Regions from separate parts of the Dysgonomonas sp. genome, predicted to be linked through region 3. Evidence: riboswitches for the same ligand, from Rfam matches in the RefSeq annotation. Region 3 holds a riboswitch; each other region holds the start of a gene.
The links. A riboswitch is a leader RNA that binds a small molecule or an ion and turns the genes downstream of it on or off. The one in region 3 is predicted to bind cobalamin.
Positions count from the first base shown of each region.

Region 1: another riboswitch for cobalamin. It lies ahead of PKC55_RS07370 (TonB-dependent receptor plug domain-containing protein); the one in region 3 lies ahead of PKC55_RS16085 (threonine/serine exporter family protein).
Region 2: another riboswitch for cobalamin. It lies ahead of PKC55_RS11020 (precorrin-2 C(20)-methyltransferase); the one in region 3 lies ahead of PKC55_RS16085 (threonine/serine exporter family protein).
Region 4: another riboswitch for cobalamin. It lies ahead of PKC55_RS02275 (cysteine-rich CWC family protein); the one in region 3 lies ahead of PKC55_RS16085 (threonine/serine exporter family protein).

Region 1 covers NZ_DAOKYH010000004.1:135,146-141,533, forward strand. The annotation lists gene PKC55_RS07365 (sirohydrochlorin cobaltochelatase) at 148-1,230, opposite strand; gene PKC55_RS07370 (TonB-dependent receptor plug domain-containing protein) at 1,251-3,311, opposite strand; cobalamin riboswitch at 3,429-3,627, opposite strand; gene PKC55_RS07375 (GntR family transcriptional regulator) at 3,870-4,133, shown strand; gene PKC55_RS07380 (hypothetical protein) at 4,254-4,499, opposite strand; gene PKC55_RS07385 (hypothetical protein) at 4,504-6,388, opposite strand, start outside.
Region 2 covers NZ_DAOKYH010000008.1:58,495-66,489, forward strand. The annotation lists gene cbiD (cobalt-precorrin-5B (C(1))-methyltransferase CbiD) at 1-785, opposite strand, end outside; gene PKC55_RS11005 (ABC transporter ATP-binding protein) at 782-1,801, opposite strand; gene PKC55_RS11010 (iron chelate uptake ABC transporter family permease subunit) at 1,788-2,819, opposite strand; gene PKC55_RS11015 (ABC transporter substrate-binding protein) at 2,820-3,950, opposite strand; gene PKC55_RS11020 (precorrin-2 C(20)-methyltransferase) at 3,956-4,663, opposite strand; cobalamin riboswitch at 4,946-5,147, opposite strand; gene PKC55_RS11025 (RidA family protein) at 5,160-5,564, opposite strand; gene PKC55_RS11030 (DUF6597 domain-containing transcriptional factor) at 5,736-6,530, opposite strand; gene PKC55_RS11035 (TonB-dependent receptor) at 6,661-7,995, opposite strand, start outside.
Region 3 covers NZ_DAOKYH010000021.1:11,311-19,305, reverse strand. The annotation lists gene PKC55_RS16105 (MATE family efflux transporter) at 1-406, shown strand, start outside; gene PKC55_RS16100 (TldD/PmbA family protein) at 408-1,838, shown strand; gene PKC55_RS16095 (phosphoenolpyruvate carboxykinase) at 1,925-3,655, opposite strand; gene PKC55_RS16090 (threonine/serine exporter family protein) at 3,686-4,192, opposite strand; gene PKC55_RS16085 (threonine/serine exporter family protein) at 4,195-5,037, opposite strand; cobalamin riboswitch at 5,188-5,372, opposite strand; cobalamin riboswitch at 5,539-5,741, shown strand; gene pflB (formate C-acetyltransferase) at 5,915-7,995, shown strand, end outside.
Region 4 covers NZ_DAOKYH010000001.1:532,671-540,665, forward strand. The annotation lists gene PKC55_RS02260 (50S ribosomal protein L25/general stress protein Ctc) at 34-612, shown strand; gene pth (aminoacyl-tRNA hydrolase) at 629-1,192, shown strand; gene hslR (Hsp15 family ribosome-associated heat shock protein) at 1,301-1,720, shown strand; cobalamin riboswitch at 1,834-2,037, shown strand; gene PKC55_RS02275 (cysteine-rich CWC family protein) at 2,225-2,440, shown strand; gene PKC55_RS02280 (phosphoenolpyruvate carboxykinase) at 2,696-4,429, shown strand; gene ppc (phosphoenolpyruvate carboxylase) at 4,584-7,214, shown strand; gene PKC55_RS02290 (3-phosphoshikimate 1-carboxyvinyltransferase) at 7,356-7,995, shown strand, end outside.

The DNA of each region.
Region 1 (6,388 bases), on a different contig from region 3:
CTGATTCAAGAATTCTTTTCTTAAAAAACATTTTGGAATGTCTATAATAACGACTTATAGAATTATAAATGAAAAAGCTACAAGTTTTTCAACCAGTAGCTTCCTTTTACACAATATTATGAATATTCTCAAAATATTCAATAATACTTATTCTCCTAAATGCTCATTCCATGATGTTGCATTTTTGACAGCATGTTTCATATGGTTAAGCCAAATTGTACGTATTGCACTATGATCTCCCAAACCAACAACATTGAAATGTTTCGGGTCTATGTTAGTACCATCGGCACCAATTGTAAATCCAAGTTTTTCTAATTTTAATTTCCAGCTATACTCTGCTTCGTGATCCGGCTCTTCTGGATTAATCTTATCCCAACTCTGACCGTCTTCCAAACCTCCCAACAAGTCATTTTGGGCATGATCCCCGGCAATTGACATCAGAGGAGCCAAGCTAATGGTAATTTTCTTATAATTATCTTTAGTTATACCTTTTCTAGTGGCAAAAGCTTCAATTTCAGTACGTATATGTGAAAACATTTTAGCTCCCCAATCTACTGTTCCTACAAAGATATTTTTCTCTCCGCTCAAATTTTGCAATGCGGTTTCAAGTTGGGCATACCTCTCATTCGCATGCGTGTATTCAGTATCAGGATTACCATGCCCCATCAAAGTAACAACCTCTCCTGCATCTAATCGGTTTTTATAATATTTGTAAAGGATTTGAGCAACAGCATCGACATCTTCCTCTGTTTCGAGCAAGCAAGAACTTTTAGCTACTTTAACGTTAGGAAAAGGAATCATAAAGTTTTTCTTCACATCCGTGTTCATTAGGCTAAGGTATTCTTCTCCTGGAATAATATGTAGTGATTGTATATATACATTTTTATAACCTGCTTTACCGATTGCGCTTAGCCATAGATCGGGTTGAGAATAAGCTTTACCAATCTGCGCATACACACGAGAAATTATAGTACGAGATGTAAATGACATATAGATGTCTGTATTAGGAAAGGCTGCCTGATAATCTTTTATAATTTGATCATAAGTAGCTTGAGGCTGTTCGTAAGTACTACCGAAAGAGCAAAGGAGTAAGGCTGTTTCGTTCTTTTTATTGATTACAACAGCATTTCTATCGTCTTTCTCATCCTCGTTATCATTTGAACAAGCGCTGAAAAATCCTATAGAAAGGATCATGGAAAATGTTAGAAGATTCTTTAAGAATTTGTTCATAATAAATAGTTTTAAAATAATTATTTGTTTGGATTTTGAAATTTTACGATAATAGAAGTGTAGAAATTCCGACCGGGGGACGTTGTCCCTCTATTATGTCCGAAAGGACTCCGATCGACATAATTGAATATGTTATCTACTCCGATATTGATATCTAATTTTATTTTTTTAGAATCAAGAAAAGAATGCGATGTGTTGACTCTCCAAATCTGATAGCCCATTGTATCTCCGTCTGTTGTATAATAGCGTTTTGATTGGTAACGTCCATTCAGACTAAGTCCTAATTTATATTTCTGCCACGGTTTAAACCATGAAATACGAATGTTTGCATTATGTCGTGAAGTGCCGTTTATATATACATATTTCATGTAATCGTTTGCCGTTTCATCATCTGTACGTTGACCTTTAGCATCCAGATAACTATACCCCCCTCCTATTTTTATATTCATTGGCAATTCGGCGTCAAAAGTGAAATCCATACCATAAATCCGCCCTTTTGCCAGATTAACGTATTTCATGGTTTCCTCCACCAACTGTAGTTTGTCTTCATAAGAAGTTTCTATTGTCTGAAGAGAAATCATATTCCTTATATTATTATGATAGGCGGTTACACTTGCATTAAAACGAGGTAAATGATATTCGATATTTAATGCATAATAATCCGACTTTTGAGCTTTTAGATTGATATTTCCATAATAAGCTTTGTATTTACTCATTATGGTAGCATAATAGTGATAATACAACTCCTTTATAGTGGGAGCCTTAAACCCATTAGAATATGTTCCTCGAAAATTAAAGTTATGAAACTTGTACAAAGCCGAAACTTTAGGTGTGAATGTTTGGCCAAATTCCCAGTGTTGTCCGAATCGGATTCCTGCTGTTATATTAAATCGATCTGTCACATTCCATTCATCCTGAGCATATGCCGATACAGAGTAAGCTGCAGCTTTATTTCCTTCAAGACGATAAGGTGATACCAGCCGATCCCCAATATATTCGATTCCTGTGTTTAATGTATTTTGTTCATCTAGGTAAAATACACCTTTCAAATTACCCAATACACGCCGTTGGGATGTTTGAAGGATGCGATCTCCTGAATAGTAAACAATACGGTCTCCGTTCTCATCAAAATAGTCTGTGTATTCACGACTTGTATAGTCATAAAAATAATCGTATTTGTCAAATGATAAGTCAAATGTAAGGTAATCTTTATTTTGCATATTGTATTTTCCTCCTGTACTATAGGACTGATTCCTATAATAAAAGTCATACAACCGCCACTGAGGAATACCCGTAGGACGATAAGTCCATTTTTCATAAAAAGAAGCACTCGTATTTAATGTGAGTTTATCAGATACCTGATACGATAAATCTTGTGAAATAGTATAATCCGTAGAGCGATTTACTGTTTTTGTAACACTGTTTTCATAGAGTTTGCCTCTATACCATTCTTGAGTTGTATTCTGCCAACCATCAGTATGACTCAAAGAAAATGAAGTATTCGAACTCCACCTTTTATGCTTTAATGCAAAAATATTACTTTGATCTAGATCTCCATATTTGCCTATGCGGGAAGTATTAGAAATACTGAGTTTATCTTTGTTCTTTTTAGTTATGAAATTTATAACACCACCGATTGCATCTGAACCATATAATGAAGAAACTGCTCCTTTTACAATCTCGATCCTCTCAATATTGTTCATATTGATACGGCTTAAATCGTTTTGCCCGCCAATGTCTCCATTTAGCCTTTTTCCGTCTATAAGAATAAGTATGTAATCATTCTTCAGACCATTGAGTTGAATATTACTCCCCATGTCACTCCGGTTAAAAGTAATAGAAGAAGACAAGCCTCCCAATACATCCTCAATATCACGCCCCGCATATTCCTTTAAAGCTCCTCCTGAAATCACTTCAGTTTGTACAGGCGCATCTTTAATGTAATGTTCAGTACCAGTACCGGTAACAACAACTTCTTTTAGAGAAACAAATTTTACAACATGCCGAGTCGTATCGGCAATTTGTGCAATTAGCAATTGACAGCAAAGAAATACAGCTGTCAATAATAAATAATACCTCATATCTTATTTTATAATTCTTTAAAAATTAATAAAATAAAACATCGAGTTTCCTGAAAATTAATAAAATAGCAATGTATACATAAAGTATCCACAACCACTCCTATCCCTGGAAGCTTGGTGTTTATTTGTCTTTTGGCAGGTCTTCTGGCTCTCCTCCGGTTAAAAGCCTTCCCATTCTAGCAAAAAGAACAGTGGCATAGAATATTAACCGATATAACGCGAGGAATTACAGCTGCAGGTACAGCCCCGGATTTTCACCGAGTTCCCTTTCATCAGGATATGAAATATACTGATTACCAAATCTGGCACAAATGTAAATAAATGTTTTTTAATGAAAAAAGAAAATAATGATTGTATTTTATTCTCGGTTTAGAAATTTTAATGCTTCAAAATAACGGTTATTGAATTATTTGCTTCATTTGGGTTATATTTTCCTTTTCCAATATTAACAAATGGAATCTTTTAATTCTTTTATTTTTATATAATTTCTGCTTAAAAGATAAATTGATTGGACTATATTTACCTTTCGAATTAAAAGAAGATGAATAGTCCAAAAAGATGAACTTAAAACTATTACATACCAAATTAAACAGATCTGGCGATAAGGCCATTTATATACAGATAGCTGATTTGATAATAGAATCGATTAAGAGTGGCGTACTGAAGGCTGGAGAAACAATGCCTAGTACGCGGCATATGGCTGCTGAATTATCAGTTAATCGCAATACAGTTGTTCTGGCATTTGATATCCTTATTAATGAGGGTTGGATTATCTCAGAGGAAAGAAAGAAAACTTATGTATCAAATAAAATACAGATATAATCGCGAAAATGAAAAATACAGTTTTTCAAAATAAAAAGTACAAAAAAAAGCAAATCACATCTAAATAATATAGACATGATTTGCACAAAGATAATTATTAAAATAGCATTCAAACGCTAATTAAACAGTAAATAAATAGATTGCAGTTACAACACTACCAAAAAAAGTAGATAACAATTCGTATAAATCAAATTGAGACTTTTTTATGTACTTATCATATAATTCCTTAATTAAACCAATGCAAAACCCAATCATCAAAGCATAAAACCAAGTTGGCGCAATACAAGCTATCCAACCTCCAGCTAGGAAATGAAGTACATTATCTATACCTACCTTATTTAAAATTGTTATTTGTAAATCTTTCATTATTCTATCTTTTATCAACGTTAATAAATAGCATACAATCAGGTATCGTAATTGGTGACGCTGATGTGTTTGTGATAAAAACTTCTACGTTATTATTACTTGGCACATTACCAGCTATAGACAGATTTGCAATCCCGATGCTTAATGATGCTTTTACAAAGTCTCCCAATGAAGTATTAGTCACAGCCTGTACTATCCTCTTTGTTGCTCCCGCTGCAAGTGTACTAGTTGGTAGCGCATAATTAAGAAATGGTTTAGGGAGGTTGTTAGACAAAGACATATTTGGAGGCGTAACCCCGACTGAAACAGCCGATGTAGTAGAGTTATTATCCGCAAATAAGAAATAACCTAAATCCTGTCCATTTATAAACCTACATAAAGCCTCACTTTGTAGCGTTGTATTACCTTTTACAAATACGTTTCTTATGAAACCAGTTGTTGATACAGCATTCTTGTAAGCCATAAGGAAAACGAAATTATTAGATGACTCGATAATGTCATTTTTTTGAATCAAAATATTCTCTATACCCTTTTCGTTATCAAAAGTCATATACAGATCGGCTAACCTGAGACGGCTCTCCCCATTAACAGCTAGATTATCGGGATTGCTAATTTTATTAACCTTGAAACCCTCTATATTAACATTTTTGCATTGTTGAATTATTTGCACAATGACAGGGTATTTATGGTCGCAAACTTCGGCGTTTCTAAATGTAAAATTCTCAGGTGTAATGCCTACGTCCACTGATTGATATATTCTATACGCTGGGCAACGACAGCCTATAAATGTATCAGTATTTGTAATAAAATTTGAAAGAGCATATATTTTATATATAGTTTCTAACTGGTTTTCGCTACCAATCTCCGACTGGTCGAAAGTATTATAACCGCAATTAACACGATATCCATAAAGAGAGCTATTGATATTTGATTTATCATGAACTCCACCCTCTCTACCCTCTATTCGTCTTACTGTATTTCTGAAAAAATCGAGTGAACCAAAAGACCAATACAATACCGTTGCAGCTTCTGACGTGTTAAGATGGTATATGTAATTATCATTCATCGTTATTTTTTCAATAGCTGACGCCTGCAAAACACGTGCGTAAGTCGATTTATCTGTTAATGCAGTATTAATACCATTTATATAATTGTAACAAAATGATATTCTTTTAGGTGACTGAGCATTTAGCGGATCACTACCATGCGACGGTAGACTCCTCACGAGAAAACGTGTACCATCTGTTATATAGTTGTAATCTACTATTAAGTCCTCACATTTGAATCGGTCTGTAAAGAAAATAGTACACTTATTCAGGTTGTTATTAGTTATCAACAACCTTGTACCCGACAAATCTACATTAACATCGACAAAATAATTAGTCACTGTTTCGTCAACGCCAGTAAAACTACAGTGATGTATATTTATTTCTCCGAAATTAACTGTCTGATGTAATATTCCTTTATTGTTTTTTGTTATTAAATTCGATATATCTATATTTTGGGCGGTTGAATTAAATAGCTGAATATCCGAGGGAGCTACAATCTCTGTTTTAGAATCATCTCCTTTTATATTGATATCCTTTGTCAGAGAAATACTTGAACTAATCTTATGTCTTTTCCCTAGTCTGATATTTCCACCGAAAGCGAATGCTCTTGTTAATGCTGCTGTATCATCTGTTACGCCATCGCCCACAGCTCCGAATATTTCCGCATCTATCCAGTCCATAGGAATAGCCAATTTTAAGAACTCATCCCCTCTTAGCCTGTATATTGTTCCATCTACTTTACTAGCATCCATAAGCGTTCCATCTTTCCACCTTTCTACTAATTGGTAGTTAACAGACCTCCCAGTACTGGACGATATTATATTAGTCCAATTCGTACCA
Region 2 (7,995 bases), on a different contig from region 3:
GCACAAGTCCCGGTGGTGTATCCGGTTTTAAGATCGAAAAAATCAGGCAGAAGTTTTTCTATCTGCTTCCTTAATCCATTCTCTCCATAGACTGATATAAAATCAGGAGATAGAGTCGGACGTTTCACGACAAGAACGGGAATATTCAGTTTCCGGGCTGCGATAACCTTCTCATTGAAGCCACCTGATTCGCCGCTCTCTTTTGTTATGATTGCCTGAGGTTTAAACTTCTCAAAGAGTAAGGTTTCATCTTCACCTTGTTGATAATATAAAACCTGTTCTATTGGGAAATTCTCTTGTTGTATGATAGAGCGTGATTCGTCTCTATCTAATATTCTGAACCAGCAATTATGCTTCTGCCAGTAAGGTTTTAGTTTAGCAACAGTATTTACGCCGGTTAGGGCAAGCAAATTATCTATATTGTTTTTTTCTAGATGTTCAATAGCTTCATTATAAGACCCAAACCAAAGCAAATCTTTTTCATGTTTGGCATAGTTGCGTTCATATCTGATAACCGGGATATTTAATTCACGAGATGCTTGTACTATATTCTGATGCAATACTTCTGCAAAAGGATGGGCTGCATCTACAATTAGCTTTATACCTTTCTCTTTGCAAAAATCTATTATGCCTTTCTCATCTAAACCTCCGGTAATATGAGTGCCATGTGCCGTTTCTATTTTCTGTGATTTGGTTTTGGTTGAATAATAGAAATGCTTGGCTGCACTTTCACAAACGGCGACCACTTTACGGCCTTCTGTCGTTCCTCCAAATATAAGTATCATATCATGATATGGTTTAAGAGTTCTTCTATACTTTTAATTGCTATAGGTAATTGTTCCGGCTTGTACAATAGAATGTTGTTTGCCTTAATTTCGACAGAGAAATCAGATTCAATATCGCGTGAAGCTAAAATCCCATTGCGTAAAAAGGCTTTACGAATCATAGCATATATTTGTCCATGTCCTATAACTTTTATTTGCTTATTAAAATCATTCTCGACTCTAAACAAACCTGTATATTGGTCAAAGACAATGCCTTTTCGAGCAAAGAAGTTGCTCAGATTTCCATCTAAAGATAAGTCTTCGGGAGTACCTATCTGAATCCCGTGTTCACTATCCATCAACCATATTTTGTCTGCTATCTGCAAAGCCTGATCAAGATCGTGGGTAGATAAGAAGATTGTTTTATTTGTTTTGCGAGATAACTGATGTAATAATTGCATCAGTTCTACTTTGCTCGGAAAATCCAGAAATGCAGTAGGCTCATCCAAAAGGATAATCGGAGTCTCCTGTGCCAGAGCTTTAGCAATCATCACTTTTTGGCGCTCTCCGTCACTTAGTGTGTCAACCATTCGCTCAGATAGATTTTCTATTTTTACGAGTGAAATGGCCTCTTCTATTTTCTCTTTATCTTCTAGTGTTAACTTTCCCCAAAACCCGGTATATGGACTGCGTCCTAAGCCAATTAGCTGATAGGATGTCATATTTTTTATTTCGAACTTTTCAGTCAATACGACTCCAATTAACGTAGCTAGCTCTTTTTCTGGATACTTCTCTATTTTTTTTCCATGAATAACGATATCTCCAGACAATTTCGGCTGAAAGGCGGTTAATGTCCTTAACAAAGTAGATTTGCCAATACCATTTGCACCCAGCAAACAGGTAAGCTCTCCGCTGCATATATCAGAAGTGATATGTTCGGCTATCACTTTTACATTCTTTTTGGATGAATAACCTATAGCAAGCTCTTTTAACTCTATTGTCTTTTCTTTCTTATGCATAGCTTTAACTGACTTCATTTTTGCGTTTACCGAATAAGACAGAAATTACAATAGGTGCGCCAATCAATGCTGTTACCGAATTGATAGGTAATGCCCCTTCGAATCCCGGCATACGGGCCACCAAATTACAAAAAAGAGCCAGAGAAGCACCAGTAAGGGTTACAGCAGGCATGAGTATCCGATGGTCGGATGAAACAAAAATAGTTCTGCATAAGTGAGGTACAGCCAGCCCCAAAAAAACGATAGGCCCGCAGTAAGCTGTTACAATAGCAGTAATGATGCACGAACAAACAATAACATAGAGCCGGGCTCGTTTTACATTCAATCCAAGGTTACGTGCATAACCGTCGCCTAAAAGCATCAGATTGAGAGTCTTTATCAATAGGAATGAAAGAGGTATTAATACAATCATAATGCCCACAAAAGTATACACTTGATTACCTGAAACTTTAGAAAAACTACCCAACCCCCAGATTACATAAGCTCTTACATCTTCATCGTTACTAAAGAATTTCAGTACACCAATGATAGCTGTTGCAATATACCCTATCATAACCCCGATAATAAGCAGGATAACGTTTCCTCTTACAAACCGAGAAATAGTTATAATGATAATCATTATAGCCAAAGCACCTGCTACTGCCGCTATAGATATTGCTATCTCGCCAAACAATCCCATCTTGATCAGTGCTGTTCCTCCGACACTACCTGAAAGTAGGATAATAAAAGCTACACCCAGACTTGCACCTGAGCTAATTCCAAGTTCGGAAGGTCCGGCTAATGGATTTCGAAATAGTGTCTGCATCTGTAATCCACTAATAGATAGTCCGGCGCCAGCTACTAAGGCTGTAATAGTTTGAGGAAAACGAGATTTCCAGATAATATTCTCCCAGATTATAGACTCTTCCTTTATTCCGAATAGAATATTCCAAACTGAACCTACCGGTATGGAAATTGTGCCCAATACCAGATTCAGAATGAAGAAAACGAGTATAGAGGTAGAAATTAGTGCAAAAACTATCAGGGGACGTTTCATTTATTTAAGTAATTCGTAATAAACAGGAACATATTCGGGTAACAATGACGGATGAAATATTTTTATCAAATCGGCTAAAACAACTTCGGGCTCTACAGGAGTATTTTCATAGAAAGGTTTCTCTCGCAGATTACAATATATAAGCTTTTTATCCTTAAAAGCTTTAAAATCTGCATACCGAGCATCACTTTGTTTCAAAGCATCGTAAGTGAATGTTCCATCGTGGCTATTCACCATCCGCCAGTAATCAGTATTTGCCCCCTGCGAATAAACAGTCTCGAAATCGACATAAAAACCTCCGGATTCGTTATCATTTTTCATAAAATAATCGGCTCCTGCATCTCTGAATAGTTGTGCCAGATAGCTGTTTCCTCCAACTACATACCAGTTACCCGAATGTAATTCACCGCTCAACACTGTGGGACGTTCCGAAACAGAAGCAGACAATGCTTTTAATTTATTATACTTGTTTTCTATATCGTCAAACTGTTTATTGGCTTGTTCTTCTATTCCTAATAGCATAGCAATGAACTTAATCCATTCAGCCTGTCCCAAAGGAGAACTTTCTTTATATCCTAAAAAACTAATTAATGGTATATCCAGGTTTCGAATCGCATCGTATCCCCCTTTTTTGAATGGTGAAACAAGTATAATATCCGGATTTAGGGCGAGAATTGCCTCATTATCAAATTCACCTTCTATACCAATTTTACTGGTCTTGCCTTCTTTGAGCTGTCTATTCATCTGTTCATTAAAAAGAAAGCGAGTGCTAGTTATCCCTACAACCTTATCCAATGCATTGAGCTTAATAAAGTTTGATAGTTGCAGTGTGGTCATGCAAATTACACTGCGGACAGGTATTTCTATTATCTGATAATCAGTAGGTATGCCCTCTTTGTTGCTCCCTCTATTGACCAGAGCATATTTGTAATGCATATCGCTCTCCCCGGATGGATCGGTTATATCAACTAATTTATAGTTTTCGGAGCTAGTCACTTTGAAGCCTTTGGCATATTTAATATTCATAGAATCTGCAGTGTTCCGCTCTCCGATAGTTTTTGCATTCTTATTTTGATTACAGCCCGAAAATGCAATAACCAGAGTAAATAAGATAAAAAGTAGTTTCTTCATTCAGATTATTCTTTTGTAATTATTAATAGTGAGAAATAAGGAAATTTACGATCTATTATTTCATGTATATCCTGCGTATAGAATTCTTTTTCTTTAATTCCTACATTCTCAAAATAATGTATTTTTGTTTTTTCTATTAAAGATATTGTCTGCTTTATAGCCTGTTCCGATTGAGAAGGTTTCATTATCACGATAGAGTTTCCGGTTTCTATTCTTTTATTTAAATCATTAGATGATATTATCCCGGGAATGATATGTAATTCTTCTTCTTGTTTGGCTATATGGATATTGGCAAGAGCTGCACAGGCAATAAACGCCGGGATGCCGGCAATACGTTCTGTTGGAATATTTTTTGATATAAGATTATCTGATATATAATGAGTTGAAGAGTAAAATCCTGCATCTCCTTCTGCTACTACAACTATTTTTAATCTTTTCTCATAATGCTTTTCTATAAGCTCAGCAACTTCCTTATAACAGAGTATAGCCTGCGATCGGTCTTTACTCATAGGTACATCAAAAAGAGAAATAACAGAATCATTAATATTCAGTTCCAATAAAATATCACGGCTACGAGATAACATATTTCCGACTGGTGAAACAGTCGAGGGGCAGAGAATAATATCTGCTTGTTGCAAAGCTTTTAAGGCTTTTAGGCTTATAAGTTCGGCATCACCTGGCCCAAGAGATACAAATGTAACGAAATCAGACATATTTATTTTTAATTATTATAGTTGCAATCTGCTTAATTCAACAAAAGGTAAGCAACTGAATACCTGTAGTAGTTACAATAAATATGTTTAGAGATACGGATTTTGTATGTTCGTATATTCCGCAGCATACCAATACTGCCTTCAAAAATATGTAATGCCTCATATCTTATTTTATTATTGTAAAAAACTAATAAAATAAAACAACGAGTTTCCTGAAAATTAATAAAATAGCAATGAATACAAAATGTATTGCACAACCACTCCTATCCCTGGAAGCTTGGTGTTTATTTGTCAGATCTGGCAGGTCTTCTGGCTATCCTCCGGTTAAAAGCCTTCCCATTTCTTTCGAAACAGTGGCATGGAATTTTCAACCGATTTTATGAGAAATTACAGCTGCAGGTACAGCCCCGGATTCACACCGGGTTCCCTTTTATTACAACTTCACGATTTTGAAATTGCAATACCGAAATCTGACTGCAAAGGTATTAATATTTTTTTATTTTGAAGCCCAAATTTCAACTTCAATTTTAAGCTCTGGTAAACCCAATGCCTTCACATAAGCAATAGTCATAGATGGGTATATTGTACCAAATAAATTTCCCCATCTTGCGTCAAAAAAATCCCAATCAATATCTTCTGTAGCCCAGATATTGACTTTTATAACATCGTCGGAAGTTAAATTCTGACTTTCCAGAATTTGTTCAATATTCCTAAAAGTATTGTATACCTGTTCATTCATACTATCAGGAATAACTCCATAATTATCAGTTCCAATCTGTCCGGAGAAAGTGTATAGAGTTGAATTTTTAGGAATTATAGTCACATGTGAATATTTTCCAACAGGCTTTGAAATATTTTCAGGATTTAATCTGACGACTCTTTTGATTTTATCACTATTCATTTCAATTTTTCTTTAAATAAACAATCCTAATACCAAAGCGGTATTTCTTTTGTAATGCAAAAGTATAGGTAGTGTATTATTTGAAATTGGATAAAACCGACAACTCTCAGAAAAAGAAATACAATAGTTCTCGTAAATTGAATTGTAGAAAGAATACATCGCTAGCAAATTCTAGATAAGCCATTGAGGAAAGTTAGCTAAATACTCTTTTGAGTTTAGTATGAAGTTTCTAGGATTAGTTCCTGTAAATTCTTTAAATTCTCTGTTATAGTGCGATTGATCAAAATAATCATATTGATAAGCAAGTTCTGTAAAATTTTCAAAATTTGTCTGACGCAAACAATTTAAACCGTCTTGAAAACGCATAATCCGTGAAAATATCTTTGGTGATAATCCAACAGACTGTTTTATAATTCTTTCTAATGTTCGCTCCGACAAATTCATTTCTAATTGGATTTCTTTAAGAGTTTTTCCATTTTGTAATAATGTCGAAGCATGCACCAACTTTTTATGATTATTTTTGACTCTTTCTATTTGCTTAAGGAAGAAAGAAGAGATTAGGCTTATTTTTTCTTCTAAAGAAATTGCGTTAACAAGTTGCTCAAGAATAGCATCCCTCACAATGTCTTCAAGTGAAATATTTTGATGATTTAACTCAAAAGCATCTAATCCAAAAATTGTTTTTAAAGCTGTTGGTTGCAAATATACGCCAATAACGCTAAAGTATCCACTAACTGTATGTTCCGTATATTTAGAATATTGCCCATATAAATACAATTGAGGTAACGCATGTCCCTTTTTATCAAAAAACAAGTTTGGTTCTTGTTGGAATATTAATGCCGGTAGTCCATCCGGGATAATCTTAAAACATTTATCACTAGAATTATTCTTAAAGTCCTCCAATATCCAAAAATATTGGATGTAATCTTGTAGAGCCTTTATTGGAATAATTTTTTTATAAAACATTTATCTTTATATATGTAAAATAGATAATCTAAAATATGAGTGAATGTTGCACAATACATATCAATGCAAAGAGAAGGCTATTTTATATTACAAAGATAAATCTTTTAAAATGAATTAATCTTACTAATTTTTAGAATTCAAATGTCACTCCAATGGTAGGGATTATAGATGCACTCGAACGTTTCAAGTTTTTCATCTCGTAACGTTGTTCTTCTATCGGTGCTTGTGGATTTATGATATTTCCCGTACTTACAATTACATCTTGTCTTCTGAACGAACTTCGTGTTACATTCTGTAAATCGAGGTAAAGGCCAAGCATATACTTCTTCAGATAAAAAATTTTATCTACTCTCAAGTCTAGCTGAGTATATGAAGGGTTACGCAAAGTATTGTATTGAGTATAGTCGAGATAAGGTTTTCCCGAAGCATTCCAAGCCAAAACCAGCGAGGATTTGTCTTTATCGTAAGGAGTAAAAGGTGCTCCACCTATCGACTTTATCTTTGCTCCTAGACTCCAATTTGAATTAAAATAATAGGTTCCTGTAAGATTAAATATATATCCATTATCCCAAGCCGAAGGAAGATACTTGCCTTCTTTTTTTGCAAATTGACTTTTGAATAAAGTAAATGAAGATAAAACATTTACTTTACGAGCGACTACCCATCTTGCTAATAATTCCACACCATAGCTTTTACCTCTTGCATCCGATACAAGCAGTTCGTTCCCTATCGCTCCGTAATCGTCCCCCTTACTCATCAAAGGAATGCCGTCTTTCACAGATAAAGGCATATTGTTGTAATATTTATAAAAACCTTCTAAAGATATTTCGAAATTCTTTATCGACTGATAATTGAAGCCTGCCGATACCTGATCAACACGCATATAATCCAATCCCTTGTTTACAAACATACCATTGTTATCTTTCAATCCCATTGCTGTAAGAGGTGGAAGCTGGAAGTAACGTCCGATATTAGCGTTGGCATTCAAATTAGCTATAAGCCTATATGATAAAGACAGACGGGGCGAAACCTGATTGAATATTTGCTTGGTATTATGTGAATAGGAAGCTGCATCTAACCTTATTCCAAAAGATGATTTGAATCTCTCATTTGTTGAGACATAATCTATATTCGAGAATAGCCCCCATTTGAAAAAGCTTAGTTGTGTATCATATTGGAGAGCCGTTTCTTCATCATTATAAAAAAATACCTGAAAACTATTATTGCTATATTGCACATAATCTATATTTAGTCCAGTATTAATTTTCCATTTACCAAGCGGCGTAAGGTTTTCAAATCTAAGTTTCGATTCTTGTTCTAATGATTTGTATTTTAACCTTAGCATATCAGGGTCGTTATTCAAATTGTTCTGATATTTCGTATTACGGTTATTCAGGTAACTATGGCTGAGAGCAAGAGTCTGTCTATTACGTTTGTTGTAATGCTTATAAACTGCCCCTAAGGT
Region 3 (7,995 bases):
TTATACAATAAAAGTCGGCGTGGCTATTGGCTGCATAGGTTTAGCTATAGGCGTGTTGTTGCCGGACATGATAGTTAAACCGTTCAATCCTTCGCCGCCTTTAGCTGCCGAAACAGCAAAAGCCTTACGTATTGTAACGATTATGCTACCACTAGTCGGATTCCAGATTGTGGTTACAAACTTTTTCCAATGTATAGGTATGGCAGGAAAATCAATTCTATTAAGCCTTACCCGCCAGTTCCTATTATTATTACCAGCCTTGTTTATATTACCGCAGTTTTTCGGAGTAAACGGAGTATGGTATTCATTGCCAACAGCTGACTTTTCGGCAACTTTACTGACCGCAGCTTTGTTTATATGGCAGATAAATAAATTTAAGAAAATAGAATCCGCAGAGAGATTATAATATGATAGATCATTTGAACAAACAAAATATATTAGATCATTTCTCCATAACGGAGATTGACTTGCTTAAAGTAATAAACGAAGCTCTAGGTAAAGGTGCTGACTATGCCGACATATTTTTTGAGCACACTTTCAGCAATAGCATATCACTCCGTGATGGAGAAGTAAATCGTGCGGCCTCGAATATAGATTTTGGGGTAGGAATACGAGTTGTTTCGGGAGATCAGACAGGGTATGCTTATGTAGAGAACACCGAAATAACAGAACTACTGAAAGCGGCAAAAACAGCCGCAGGAATAGCCTCTATTCCGTCAAAAGGAATAACTCCGATAGAGATAAAAGAGAAACATTTCAGAAACCACTATAAAATAGAAAGACCGTGGCTTGACATTTCTGTTGCAGACAAAAAATCATTTGTTCAAAAATTGAATGACAGAATTTTCGAGTTAGACGCTCGGGTCATCAAAGCTTCGGTCAGCCTAAACGATTCCACATCTTATATTTTCTTCTTTAACTCAGAGGGTATCCTTACCTGGGATTATCGCCCAATGAGTCTTATGTCAGGTTCGTGTACAATGGAACAGGGCGGCAAGATAGAAAACGGATATGCTTCACGTGCCTACCGAAAAGGTTTTGAGTATTTAAACAATGATCTGATAGAGACTTTAGCAAAAGAAGCCGTTGCACAAACCTCTCTGATGTTTGAAGCCATAAAACCCAAAGGCGGTGAGATGCCTGTAGTGATGGGTGCAGGAAGTTCGGGAATCTTATTGCATGAAGCGATAGGCCATACATTCGAGGCGGATTTTAACAGAAAGAATATCTCCATATTTTCCGATCAGCTTGGAAAACAAATCTGTTCACCAGACATAAATGTTGTGGATGACGGCACCATAGACAATGCCCGAGGCACAATCAATTTTGATGATGAAGGAGTAGAAACTCAAAAAACGTATATTGTGAAAGATGGAGTTTTGGAAAGCTATCTTCACGACCGAATAAGTGCGAAGCATTACAATGTATCGCCAACAGGAAACGGAAGGCGACAATCGTTCCGCTATGCTCCCCTACCCCGTATGCGGGTAACATATATGGAAAACGGAAGCGTTCCCGAAACTGACATTATAGCATCAGTTAAACAAGGCGTATATGTAGATAATTTCACCAATGGACAGGTACAAATCGGAGCAGGAGATTTCACCTTTTTCGTAAAAACAGGTTATCTGATTGAGAACGGTAAACTTACTCAACCGATAAAAGATATAAACATCATTGGCAACGGAGCCAAAGTCCTCACCGACATTACAATGGTGGGCAATAATCTGAAGATAGATGAAGGCACATGGACTTGTGGAAAAGACGGACAGAGTGTACCTGTAGGACAAGGGCTACCTTCGATTTTAGTACGCAAGCTGACTGTAGGCGGAGAATAATATCAGAATTTTACAGCATAAAAAAACAGGATCGGTATTCACGAAGAAATCGATCCTGTCTTATTTTAAATATCAGCTACTGCAAATTACTCATTGATAATACTGAAAAGCTCTTCAGCCGCTTCACGTGGACCTTCTTTGCTTTTACCATCAATAGCCAGAGAAGTATGCATCTCTCCTATTTTTGCATCACTTTCGTCTAAAGCCAAGAAGAATTTACGTACAAGCTTTTCAGCTTTATCTCTTTCCTGCACAGGGCCAAAAGGATTTGCGAAATAAGACTTAACAAGCCCTTTCTCGGTTGTTGTTCCTTTTGCCTTTCTTGCTCCGTCTTCAAAAACCTCTATTGCTTTATCGACATCCTCAAAGAAACTGATCTTTGTTTCCGATTCGGCATAATTATTAGCATATAGCATATAGTCAATCGTATATCCTCTCGATATAACCTCATAAGTAGATATCGGAATGGTTACTCGTGCATTTATTCTATCCGGGTTAGTATAAATACCTCTATCCAGCTGAGCAAAAGCATAAGCAGGATCCAAGTCGTCGGTACGGACAAAGGCTCCTATCTCAGTTCCATATCCTTTTATCTGTCCGTCTGCTTCAAATTGCAAATATCCCATATCATCGAATATTACACGCATGTGACGTATATATTTTTCGTTGAGTGTGCGGAAAGCTTCAAGACTTTCAGATTTACCAGCTCCACTATCTCCCATTATGATAATATTTGCTTCTTTACCATTCTTCAGAGCAATGTTCACCATAGCCCCATGAATAGGCAGATTGCCTCTTTCCATTTGCTTGATATTATGCAGCGTAAGAAGCATCTTCTTCATATAACCAAAATAGTCGATATCATCGCAATAATTAGCATAACCGATCAATATATCATTCTTCTTATCCTTATGATAGAAAGTACGTTTTTCTTCATAGCCGTCAGGGTATCCGAATACGTAAATCAAATCAGGTTTCTTTCCTACATAATCATTGCCTTTAGCCAACTCGAACAAGTTAGCAAGACCTAAACCATGACACATAAAATCTTTATGGAAGTAAACAAAAGCTAACAAGTTACCAACTTTTGCAGGGTACAAAAACCACTCATCCTCATTCAGAATCAAATTAGCCAATGGATTTGTTTGATGTTCCTGAAAAATACCATCTCTGGTGTTCTTCTTCGTATATGAAATATAAGGAGGATTGATAACGACTGTTCCTATAAATGGTATAGATGCAAGCCCCTTATATTCAATCGGGCAATTCCATTGCATATCGTTAAGCATCAAGCCTGCATTCGCCCCTGCGATAGTCTGACGGTATACGCTATGACTGTATCCCATTACGGTTTCTTCTGTACGTCTGTAGATAGATAGTATCAACTCATTAAGAAGTTGGTTTGCTTGCACAAATCGCACATTTTGAAGACCATCACCCATGCGATTGTTGTGAACAACAGTAACCCTTTCCAGCCTTCTCCAATAGTTATACAGCATTTCTATAAGCTCTATAAACAAGCCTTTATCCTTAAAGAATGGAGCAAATTTATTATTTACTACCAAAAGCTCATCTATTTCACATACAGTCAAAAGCTTCATCACCTCTATCAAAGACAAGGTGAGCTCTTCATCAGTTTTGAAATCTTTAATAAAATAATCGTAAATAATCTGGTTATCTTTCTTTATTCTGAAAATAAAGGATTCAACCACCCGATGAAACGCATAACTACTTAAAATTTTCTGTCTGTTATCACAATACTTCAAAGAGAAATTGATGATAGCACGACCCCTGTTTAATGTAAATTCTTGCAGCATCTTTGTTATTAATTAGTTAATATATTAGTATCAAAATATTTTTACCCCTAAATCTTTTATCTTCTTTATTTTCTTTACGCTCTTTTTCCGAAACAATAATGCGGCAATACATATACCGATTGCCAGACAAAAGAGTAAAGAAGATGTCAATATAAAATTGTAAACCGTGTCATGCAATAAAAATGCTGTTTTTGCACTGGTCGTTCCCTCTTCATATATCCGTATACATCCCAGCATCGTCTTGTAGGCATACAAGCCCGGTATCATGGTTATACAAGCCGGCAATGTAAATACAACCGGAGGAGTATGTATCTTATGAGCACAGTAGATACCCAAAAGCCCTATCACAACAGTGCCACTTAACGTAGCTGAGATCAAGCCAAAGTCGAAATACAACAACGTAAAACGAATAGCATGACCAAGCCCTCCCAGCAAACCGGCAACGAACAATCCCTTCTTAGGCGTTTCGAACAATAGTGCAAAACCTATAGCAATAAAAAAACTAAGAAAAGCGTCTTTCAATATATCTATTAGCATAATCAAAAGTTATTTATTCCTATTATTGTCATACTAATAAACATCCCCACAGCGATACATAAAAGAATAAATCCGCCGAATGCTCCACGGGCAATACCTGTAGGGATATACCCTTCAAGCAAATCGATTATACTATTTATCAGAGGAACTCCCGGAATAAGGAATAATACAGAAGTAGCAATAGATGTTTGAGGCAAATAACCAAATCCAGATAAGATATTCAATCCTGATATGGTTGTTGTCACAAACGCTGAGCAGATTACAATAACCATCAGGTTAAACTTTCTCTTAATCATCTCCTGACGCACCGCAAGCCCCACGAATGAGGCTAAAAAAGCAAAAGCCCCATCTATTAAATTCCCTCCGGCCAGTAGGCATAACGATCCGCAAGCTATTCCAATAAACAGGCGAACAAGCCAAACAGAATAACGAGAGGTATCTTTCAATCTTTTTATACGCTGGTGCAACTCCTGCAAAGAAATCCGATCTTCGGCAAGTTCCCATGTCAGCAAACTGGTATTGGTGAGTATTCCAAAGTGTACCCCATGATGTATTATCTTTTTATTGGCCGTCACTATGTTTTCCTCATTATCCATATCGGTTACTGATACCGATACTGCAGTAAATGATATCAGCATTTCTACTTTATAGTTTGTTTTCTGTGCTATACGTTGTACATTCCTATTAATTCTTTCACAGTGGGCTCCCGATTCAAGCAACAGGGTACTGACCTCCAATATGATGTCTACAAATTCCTTCAGCGACAACTCTTTGTCTGAACGTGTGTTTTCTACATCTGCACATCGATCATCAACATGCGAATAATCAAGAACGTTTGCGCGCATTTCTTTCTAAACTTTTTACGATTAAACATAAATGTAAAAAGCTCTTTTGAACTTCTCAATGCTGCAATAAGAACACACCTGGATAATAACATCTCCTCCGACAAGAGGGATGAATGAAATTATTAGACATAACACTTTTATCGCGAAGCATTGTCAATCCGATTTAAGGCAGGTATCCTGGCTTTCACCATTTCTATTTTCCTTCCCATCTCTGCACGAAACAGTGGATTTTTAAATAGAAACTTTCGCGGTGATTACAGTTGCGCGACAGCTCAGGACTTTCACCTGATTCCCTATTCTCCTCAATATCTGAGGCACCTTAGCGGTTGAAGAATAATGATAAAGAACTTTCGGGAGGCAAAGGTATAGGAAAAAATAATAAATAGCACATCTTTTTTATTTTTTCCTATACAAAAAGATATAAAAGAAAACAAAAAGAGAAGAGTCTCAATCAATAAGCATTTTTGCATTAAATGTTTATTTTTATGCTTAAAAACATATAACTTTGTCACAGGTTTTGGTGTCATTTACTATATCCATAGAAAATGATGAAAAGGGAATCAGGTGAAAATCCTGGACAGACCCGCTGCTGTAAGCTCCTCCAAAGACTTTGAACAATACTCTATCCACTGTTCTTACACTGAATGGGAAGGATGCTCAAAGATAAAGTAAGTCAGAAGACCTGCCAAGACCATATAGATTGAAGCTTTCGAGGAATAAAGCTGAAGATTTAGGATGGGATTTTTTCAAATAGAAAAAGCCTTCTCTATTTTATTTTTATTCTGTTACATTTATTTAAATACGTCTGTATTTATTTCTTATTCTATTCCACGTAAGCTCTGAAAATTGAGTACTTAGAAATTTATTTTATAATCAAATGGAAGCATATAAAAACTTTAAAGGCACACGGTGGCAAGAGGAAATCAATGTAAATGATTTTATACTCCAAAACTATAAAGAATACACAGGAGACGAATCTTTTCTACAAAACCCTACTGAAGCAACAATCAAGCTATGGGAAAAGTTAAGCACAATGTTTATTGAAGAAAAAGAGAAAGGCATATATGATGCCGAGACTCGAATACCTTCTCAAATTGATGCTTATGGACCCGGATATATAGACCAAGAGCTGGAAAAAATTGTAGGGGTTCAAACAGACAAACCGCTAAAAAGAGCAATATTCCCTAACGGAGGTCTCCGTATGGTGAAACAGAGTTTGGCCGAATATGGTTATAAACTCGACAAAGGGACAGAAGAAATATTCTCAAAATACAGACGCACACACAACGAAGGTGTATTCGCTGCTTATACCGACAGCATACGCAGAGCCAGAAGCAATGGATTGTTAACGGGCCTACCCGATGCTTACGGACGTGGACGTATTATCGGCGATTATCGCAGAGTAGCTCTTTACGGTGTAGATCGATTAATCTCGGAACGAGAAAAACGTTTCCAAGAATGTGACCCAATTGTGATGACAGACGATCTGATTCGTCTTCGTGAAGAGCTAAATTCGCAAATAGAAGCATTACTAGCCTTGAAACGTATGGCTGCTTCGTACGGGTTTGACATTTCTCAACCGGCGAATACAGCCCAAGAAGCTATCCAATGGACATACTTTGGATACCTGGGTGCTATTAAAGACCAAAACGGTGCAGCGATGAGCCTCGGACGTGTAACTACTTTCCTCGATATATATATTGAAAGAGATTTACAAGCAGGCTTAATAAGCGAGGTAGACGCACAAGAGCTTATTGATCATTTTGTAATGAAGTTGCGCATAGTCCGTTATCTTCGCACAAATGAATATAATGAACTATTTTCGGGAGATCCGGTATGGGTAACCGAATCGATCGGAGGTATGACAAATAACGGAAAGTCGATGGTTACGAAAAATAGCTACCGTATGCTTCATACACTATACAACCTAGGGCCTGCACCCGAACCTAATCTAACAATATTATGGAGCGACCGTTTACCTGAAAGCTGGAAGCATTATTGCGCCAAGGTTTCTATCGATACTTCATCACTTCAGTACGAGAATGACGACCTGATGCGCCCTCAACTAGGCGATGATTACGGTATCGCATGCTGTGTATCGCCCATGCGAATAGGACACCAGATGCAATTCTTCGGAGCTAGAGCAAACCTACCAAAGGCTCTACTATATACAATCAACGGAGGTAAAGACGAAATAACCAAAGCTCAAGTATTACCAAAACATTGGGTAGAAAAGGTATCAGGAGAGTATCTTGACTTTGAAGAAGTTTGGGAGAAATTTGACCGCACCTTGGATTGGGTTGCCGAAACTTACGTAAAGGCATTAAATATCATCCATTATATGCACGATAAATATTCATACGAAGCTTTAGAAATGGCTTTGCATGATGTTGATATCGTTCGGACACAAGCATTCGGCGTTTCGGGTTTGTCCATTATCGCTGACTCTTTTGCTGCCATCAAGTACGGAAAAGTACGCATCGTAAGAAATGAAGAAGGTGACGCAGTCGACTATATTATAGAGAAAGATTACGTTCCGTTTGGAAACAACGACGACAAGACCGACAGGTTTGCTGTGGAAATAGTAGAAAAGTTCATGAGCAAAATCCGTAAACGTAAGATGTATAAAGATGCGATACCTACACAGTCGGTATTGACCATCACTTCAAATGTTGTTTACGGAAAGAAAACAGGAAACACCCCTGACGGACGACGTGGAGGAACACCTTTTGCTCCGGGAGCCAACCCTATGCATGGGCGTGATACCAGAGGAGCTGTAGCATCACTTTCATCTGTAGCGAAGCTTCCGTTTGCTCATGCAAATGACGGTATTTCATATACTTTCGCTATCACACCAAACACATTGGGTAAAAACAGAAAAGAAGAAGCTCAAAACCTCAGCGGACTTCTTGATGGCTACTTCTTACAAACAGGTCACCATCTCAACGTTAATGTATT
Region 4 (7,995 bases), on a different contig from region 3:
CTTAATTTGAGTAACACAATTTAAAATTAAAAGATGAAAACGTTTGAATTAAAAGGAGAAGCCAGAACAGATCTTGGCAAAAAAGCGACAAAAGCATTTCGCAAAGAAGACAAAATCCCTGCTGTAATTTATGGTGGAGATCAAACTGAAGCAATTGCTTTTACTGTTACAAACAGCGATGTTCGCAAACTTGTTTATACTCCTGAGATTTTCCTTGTAAACCTAACAATAGGAAAAGACAGCTATAAAGCTATATTGAAAGATGTACAGGTACACCCGGTAACAGATGCTATCTTGCACCTTGACTTCCTTCATGTATTTGAAGGCAAACCAATTGTAATGGACGTTCCTGTTATTTTGGACGGACTTGCAGAAGGTGTAAAAGCAGGGGGTAAACTTTCGCTTGACTTGCGTAAGATTAAAGTAAAAGCTCTTTACGATAAGATCCCTGAGAAAGTACACGTTGACGTAACAAGCCTTGCTCTTGGAAAATCTATCCAGGTAGGTGAACTACACTTCGAAGGACTTGAACTGTTAAATGCTAAAAATGCCGTTGTTTGTCGCGTTCAATTGACTCGTGCTGCAAGAGGTCTTGCTGCTAAAAACGGCTAATAATAGGATATATTGAATGAAATACTTGATTGCCGGCCTCGGTAATATTGGTAGAGAATACGAATATACCCGCCACAATATAGGATTCAGAGTATTGGACGCTTTAGCTAAAGCGTCCAATATTGTTTTTGCTGACAGGCGTTATGGCTTTGTGTCTGAACTAAAGGTCAAAGGACGTACTCTTATTCTGCTAAAGCCATCTACTTTTATGAATCTTAGCGGAAATGCTGTTCGTTATTGGCTAAACCAAGAAAAGATACCGATTGAGAATCTTTTGGTAGTTGTAGATGATCTTGCTTTGCCTTTTGGTTCTTTACGCCTCAAAGGAAAAGGCAGTAGTGCCGGACATAACGGACTGGGTAATATACAATCTGTACTAGGAACACAAGATTATGCCCGCTTACGGTTTGGTATAGGTAACGAATTTTCTCGGGGTGGTCAAGTTGGCTATGTGCTCGATAATTTCAGTGACGAAGAGGAAAAAGAGCTTCCTGTGAAACTGGAGACCTGTGGCGAAATAATCAAAAGCTTTTGTCTGGCAGGTATCAACAATACCATGAACCAATACAATAATAAATAAAACCAAAGAAGTTAGAAACGAATATCTTTTGTATCTAATATATAACTTTGATAAATGATGTGAAGCCGGTCTTGTTTGCGGACATATTGGCAAAATTCTGATTTTATTATGAAAGAACCTAAAAACGAAGTACGTATAGACAAATGGCTGTGGGCTGTTCGTCTTTTCAAAACTCGTTCTATAGCAATAGAAGCATGTAAAAAAGGACGTATCTCGATCAAAGGAGTTACTATAAAACCCTCTCGATCAATTAAGGTAGGTGATGTGATAGAAGTGCGACGTCCTCCGGTTACTTATTCCTTTGAAGTCCTCAACCTTTCGGAAAACAGAATGGGAGCCAAGCTTGTGCCCGAATTTATGAAAGATGTGACATCTGCATCTCAACTTGAAATATTAGAAATGTCTAAGGTGAGCGGTTTTGTAGATAGAGCTAGAGGAACAGGGCGACCAACAAAAAAAGATCGTCGTGAATTGGATCAGTTTACAGAAGATTACTCTTTCTTTGATGATTGGGATTTAGAAGATTAGAGCACAAATTATAGTTCGAAACTTATTCCTTGCAGAACACACTCTTATGAAATAGTAATTCATTATACCATCAAAAACTTTCTTATTTATATTTGTTCTTATTTATAATTCTATATCTTTGTTACCATATTGGTGTTATATATTCGAAGTCTTGGATATATAATGAAAAGGGAATCAGGTGTAAATCCTGAACAGTCGCGCTGCTGTAAGCTTCGCTAAACGTTTATACAAATCCTCAAAGCCACTGTTTTTCATAAACGGGAAGGTCGTATAAAACGGAAGTAAGTCAGAAGACCTGCCAAAAAATAAATTTCATCTTTCGCGAAAAAAGATAGAAAGCTCAAGAGATTTTTCTCTGATTATAAAAAAATGATTTTGGTTGAAGTATTTATACTATCATCTCTTGCAATGTTATATTTCGGTATCTGCAAATGAGATTGTATATTTTAAATAAACCTTCTCCTGATCTTATTATATATTCAATAACAATAAAAACTTACAACAATGAAAAAGATATGTCAAAGATGTTCGGCCGCTTTCAGCTGTAGAGAAGACCGCGTAGAATTGTGTAGCTGCCGTAGAGTTTCTTTAGTTTCAGGGGTACGCGATTATATAAAAGATAACTATAGTGACTGCCTTTGTCCTAAGTGTTTAAGCGAAACAAATACTTACTTTTTTGCCTTTGATGTTAATCCTAAATTCATAAAAGACAAAAAATAAAGTATTTATAAGCAACACCAATACAAGGTAATAGCAAAAACTTATTTTTAATTTACAATTTATTATAAATTTAGTCTTTAATTCGTTTAATTGTATAGGTAAGTTTCCTTAAATTTGATGTTGGAAAACAACGCAATTTGAATGTTTTCAAATCAAGTATTGAAGTTTGCAATCTCCTGTCACAAATGGAGATAGGAGATTGCAAATCGATATCGAACCGGATAGAAATAATAACTATAATAAATAAAATTAAACATGTTACAAGAGTTTACTTTAGGCGAAGGAAAGGCGATTATCAACTTCACTCTTAAGTTTTGCGACACGAGGCAAAAAATATTAAATAGTTACGGTTTTCATCGGGTTATTGAAGCTTTTATACAAAGATTGAAAAAGAATGATGTCATTATCTACGATTATTATATCAAAGAATTCAAGACTGACGAAGAATTTCAAAAAACATTGATAGAAGCATTTAAGCTACTTACTGTATGTAATCCCGATGAGGTGCAAAATGTACATAATAAGTATGCTATCTTCTTCAACGATAAAGATTTATTTATAGAACTTATAGAGCTTCTCTATGGCTTCTGGCGTAGAATGGAACGTTATACTATAGTGCATAACAATTCCATCAGCAGCGGGTTGCAAAGTGTGCGTTTTTTGCATGCCAACGAATTGTTCAATGAGTTGGTACTTTCCATTTATCGCCGCATCCAGGAAACCGTAATGGGGTATCAGCATCTTGTATATCGCCAGCTTACGGCAGGTGCAAATGCAGGGTTAACTCTTAGTGACATTACTTGGAATTGCCCAATAGAATACAATGGGTTGACTTCTATTCCGTTCATTACTTCTGTTATGTTTAAGCCTCCGTTTATTTCATATACAAAAAGAAATACACGCGACGGCATTTTTCAAGAACATACAACAAATCCGGTAGAAAATATTATTCTGAATGAAGATGACTGGTTCTTATTTCCTGCTAAAGTAGGGAATATGCTGACCTTTGTTTATTTCCACAAGGACTATATGGTTCACGGATTTGCATTATCCAATCTTTTTGAACTAGCTAAAGCCAGTGAATATATCGGTAAAAAACCGGATATAATATACGTGTTCGGATATCCTGATGGAATAGAAGAGAAACGTACTTTCTACTATAAGGATAAGAAAAATGATATTCTTATCGGTTACGCTAATCATTGCGACGATATCGACTATTTTGGCTATATGAAAAAAATGCTTCTTACACTTCATAACGTGAAGCAAATGGAGCAAGGGCGATTGCCGCTACACGGAGCTATGGTAAACATATTACTCAAGAATGGTACAGAAGCCAATATCGTTATTATAGGAGACAGTGGTGCCGGAAAATCTGAAAGTTTGGAAGCTTTCCGTACGCTTAACGAGAAATATATACGTCATATGCGTATCGTATTTGATGATATGGGTTACCTCAAAAAAGAAGAAGATGGTACGATTAAGGGGTATGGAACCGAAATCGGAGCATTTGTCCGTATCGATGACCTTGACCCTATGTATGCGTTCCAGCAGTTAGAGAGAGGTATCTATTCTAATCCTGACAAAATAAATGCTCGCATTACGATTCCTGCCGCAACATACGATGTTATCTCTAAAGGATATAAAGTAGATTATATCTTGTATGCGAATAACTATACTGAATCTGCGCAGAAGATTGAGTTTTTTGATAATCTCGACGAAGCGATTAAAATATTCGAAGCCGGAGCTCGCAAAGCAAAAGGAACTACGACTGAAAATGGTTTGGTTACATCTTATTTTGCCAATCCTTTTGGTCCTGTACAAGAAAAGAAGCTTGCAGGCAAGCTGATCAAAGAATTCTTTAATGATATGAATAACAACGGTGTAAAAATAGGAGAGATATACACCTCGCTTGCTATTGACGGGCATACTAAGGATGGACCTCAATTGGCAGCAGAAGAGTTGTTTACAATGATAAATAATGATTAAGTGGAGTAGAGATGAGTTAAGTATTAGCTCGTCTCTTTCTTCGATAAAATTTGCCTGACTACTCAACGCTTACTTAAACTTTTGATAATGTATGGCGTTAAATATTATAACGGAGAAAAATACAACTAATAATTAGAATAAACCTATGAACAATATGCAACAATCCTTGATGCACGACAATATCAAGATGCTTGGCCACTTGCTCGGAAAAACGATCAATGAGGCGAAAGGGCAAGATATGGTCGACCTCATAGAAACAATCCGCAGGCTATCTAAAGCATCACACTCGGGTGACATTGAAGCACATAAATCGTTGGTTAAGACATTGCAAAATCTTAGGGATGAGGAGTTCTTGCCTGTAGCACGTTCTTTCAACCAGTTTCTTAACCTCACAAATACGGCAGAACAATATAATAGTATCTCTCCCCACGCACAAGGGGCTGAGAACCCGGTGAATTTTTCTGCAGTATATGAAAAACTTAAAGCCGCTAACTATAGCGATAGCGATATAATCAAAGCAATAGAAGATATATCTATCGATTTGGTTTTAACAGCTCACCCTACAGAAATAAATAGACGCTCGTTGATCAATAATCTGAACCAAGTAGATCAATGCCTCAAGCTACTGGATCATGATGATTTGATCGAACATCAGAAAGTACAAATATTGCGCAGACTCAAGCAACTGATCGCTCAATATTGGTATACAGATGAAATTCGTCAGAATCGTCCGACCCCCAACGAAGAAGCAAAATGGGGATACGATGTAGTAGAGAATAGCCTTTGGGCTGCTGTACCTGCTTACATCCGTGAACTGGACGAGCAAATAAGAAATACACTCGCATATCGTATTCCGATCGATGCACGTCCTATACATTTTTCATCATGGATGGGCGGTGACCGTGACGGGAATCCGAATGTGACAGCAAAAGTTACACATGATGTACTACTTGATAGCCGCCGCCGTGCTGCAACTCTCTTCTTATCAGATATAGAAATACTGGTGAAAGAACTATCAATGGCAACTTGTACGCTCGAATTCAGAAACTACATAGGAAACTATGAAGTACAAGAGCCGTATCGTGAGCTAATGAAAAAGTTGCGTACACAGCTTCGTAATACTATAGCTTACCTTGATGCCCGTATAGCAGGTAAAAATCCTGAACTTACAGAGGATATTCTCTACTATAATGAGCAATTATGGGAACCTTTGCATGAATCTTATAAGTCGTTAGTGGCTTGTAAGATGGATATTATAGCCGATGATAAGCTATTGGATACCATGCGCAGGGTTAAATGTTTTGGGCTTACTCTTGTACAAATAGATGTTCGTCAGGAAAGTACAATTCATACTGAGACAATTTCAGAGATTACCCGTTATTTAGGATTAGGAGATTATGAAACATGGTCGGAAGATGAGAAGCAAGCTTTTCTTATCAGAGAGCTGAATTCTAAACGTCCTTTGGTTCCAAAAAATTGGGAGCCAAGTCCTCAAACGAAAGAAGTGCTGCAAACATGTAAAGTTATTGCAGAGACTCCTGAAGGGGTAATACCTACCTACATTATATCGATGACACGTACTCCGTCCGATATATTGGCGGTTTATTTGTTGTTGAAAGAAGCTGAGTGTCCTTATATATTACCCGTAACACCATTGTTTGAAACACTGAATGACCTCAATAATGCCAATGGTATTATGCAGCAATTGTTTAATATTAGTTGGTACAGAGGTGTTATCAAAAGCAAACAAATGATAATGATCGGTTACTCTGACTCAGCCAAAGACGCAGGATCTATTGCTGCCGGATGGGCGCAATACAGTGCACAAGAAGCATTGATCAAAAGCTGTCAAGAAGCGGGAGTATGCTTGACCTTATTCCATGGACGTGGTGGTACTGTCGGACGTGGAGGAGGACCTGCCAAAGTTGCTCTTTTCTCTCAGCCTCCGGGCTCATTAAAGGGTGGTTTGCGTGTAACAGAACAGGGCGAAATGATCCGCTTCAAATTAGGTATACCCGATCTGGCTATAAAAACGCTGGCTTTATATACTGATGCAATCTTAGAGGCTAACTTACTTCCGCCACCTGCACCAAAACAGGAGTGGAGAGACCTTATGAATAAGATGTCCGATATTTCTTGTACTATATATCAAGATACAGTACACAGAAATCCTGATTTTATACCGTATTTTTATCAGGCAACCCCTGAGGCCGAGCTTGCTCGTTTGCCATTAGGTTCGCGACCTGCAAAACGTCGTCCCAATGGTGGCGTTGAAAGTTTGCGTGCCATTCCTTGGATATTTGGATGGACACAAAACAGGTTAATGCTTCCGGCATGGCTTGGGGCAGGAGAGGCTCTTCAGCAAGTTATAGATGAAGGGAATGTCGAGATATTAAAAACCATGTACAAAGATTGGCCTTTCTTCGGAACAAGGATTAATATGTTGGAAATGGTATTTGCCAAAGCAGACCCCCGTATATCGGCATATTATGACGAACGGTTAGTGGAAGACAGGTTGCAAGATTTAGGGAAAAAGCTTAGGGCACAGTTAGAGGGTGCAATAAAATCTACATTGAGAATATCTCAGGATGAATACTTGATGGAGAGCCTACCCGATATAGCAGAGAATATTGCAATGCGAAATATATATACCAATCCGCTGAATCTGTTGCAGGTAGAATTGCTTCATCGTTCGAGACAAGACAGTGAGCATTCTCCCGAACTGGAACTGGCACTGATGATCACAATATCGGGTATTGCCGCCGGAATGCGAAACACAGGATGATAACATTCTGATAAAATATATAGATTGTAAAAGCTCATAAAAATCAAAATATTTTTATTCGTAGAAAATGCTTAATCCATGTTTAAAAATTTGATCTTTATGGGTTTTTACTTTAATTTCGTATAGATAAATAATTATATCATGCAATATAAAATAATGGCTCCAAAGGCCATAAATTCAACAATAGCACTGCCTGCATCTAAAAGCATAAGCAACAGAGCTCTTATTCTGAACGGTCTAAGTTTAAATGCTTCAACCCTGGAAAATCTTTCCGACTGTGATGATACGCAAGTTATGATAGAAGCCTTCCGTTCAGGCAGCAGCCTGATTGATGTAAAGGCTGCTGGCACATCTATGCGTTTCCTTACAGCATTGTTAGCTATAACACCCGGAGAATGGATAATAACAGGTACAGAGCGTATGCAGGAACGTCCTATTAATATTCTTGTAGAAGCCCTGACCTCATTGGGAGCCCGCATTTCATATATTGCGAATATTGGATATCCTCCCCTAAAAATAAAGGGTACGGCACTGGATGGTGGTGACATATATTTGTCGGGAGATGTCAGTTCTCAGTTTATATCGGCACTTCTGATGATTGCCCCTACAATGAGTAAAGGGTTGACAATCCATTTAGAAGGAGATATTATATCCATCCCGTATATAAAAATGACATTGGGAATGATGTCTCAGTTTGGAGTAAAAGCACACTGGGAAGATAAAATAATTCGTATTCATCCACAAGAATACAGACCGACTCATTATGTAGTAGAGTCTGATT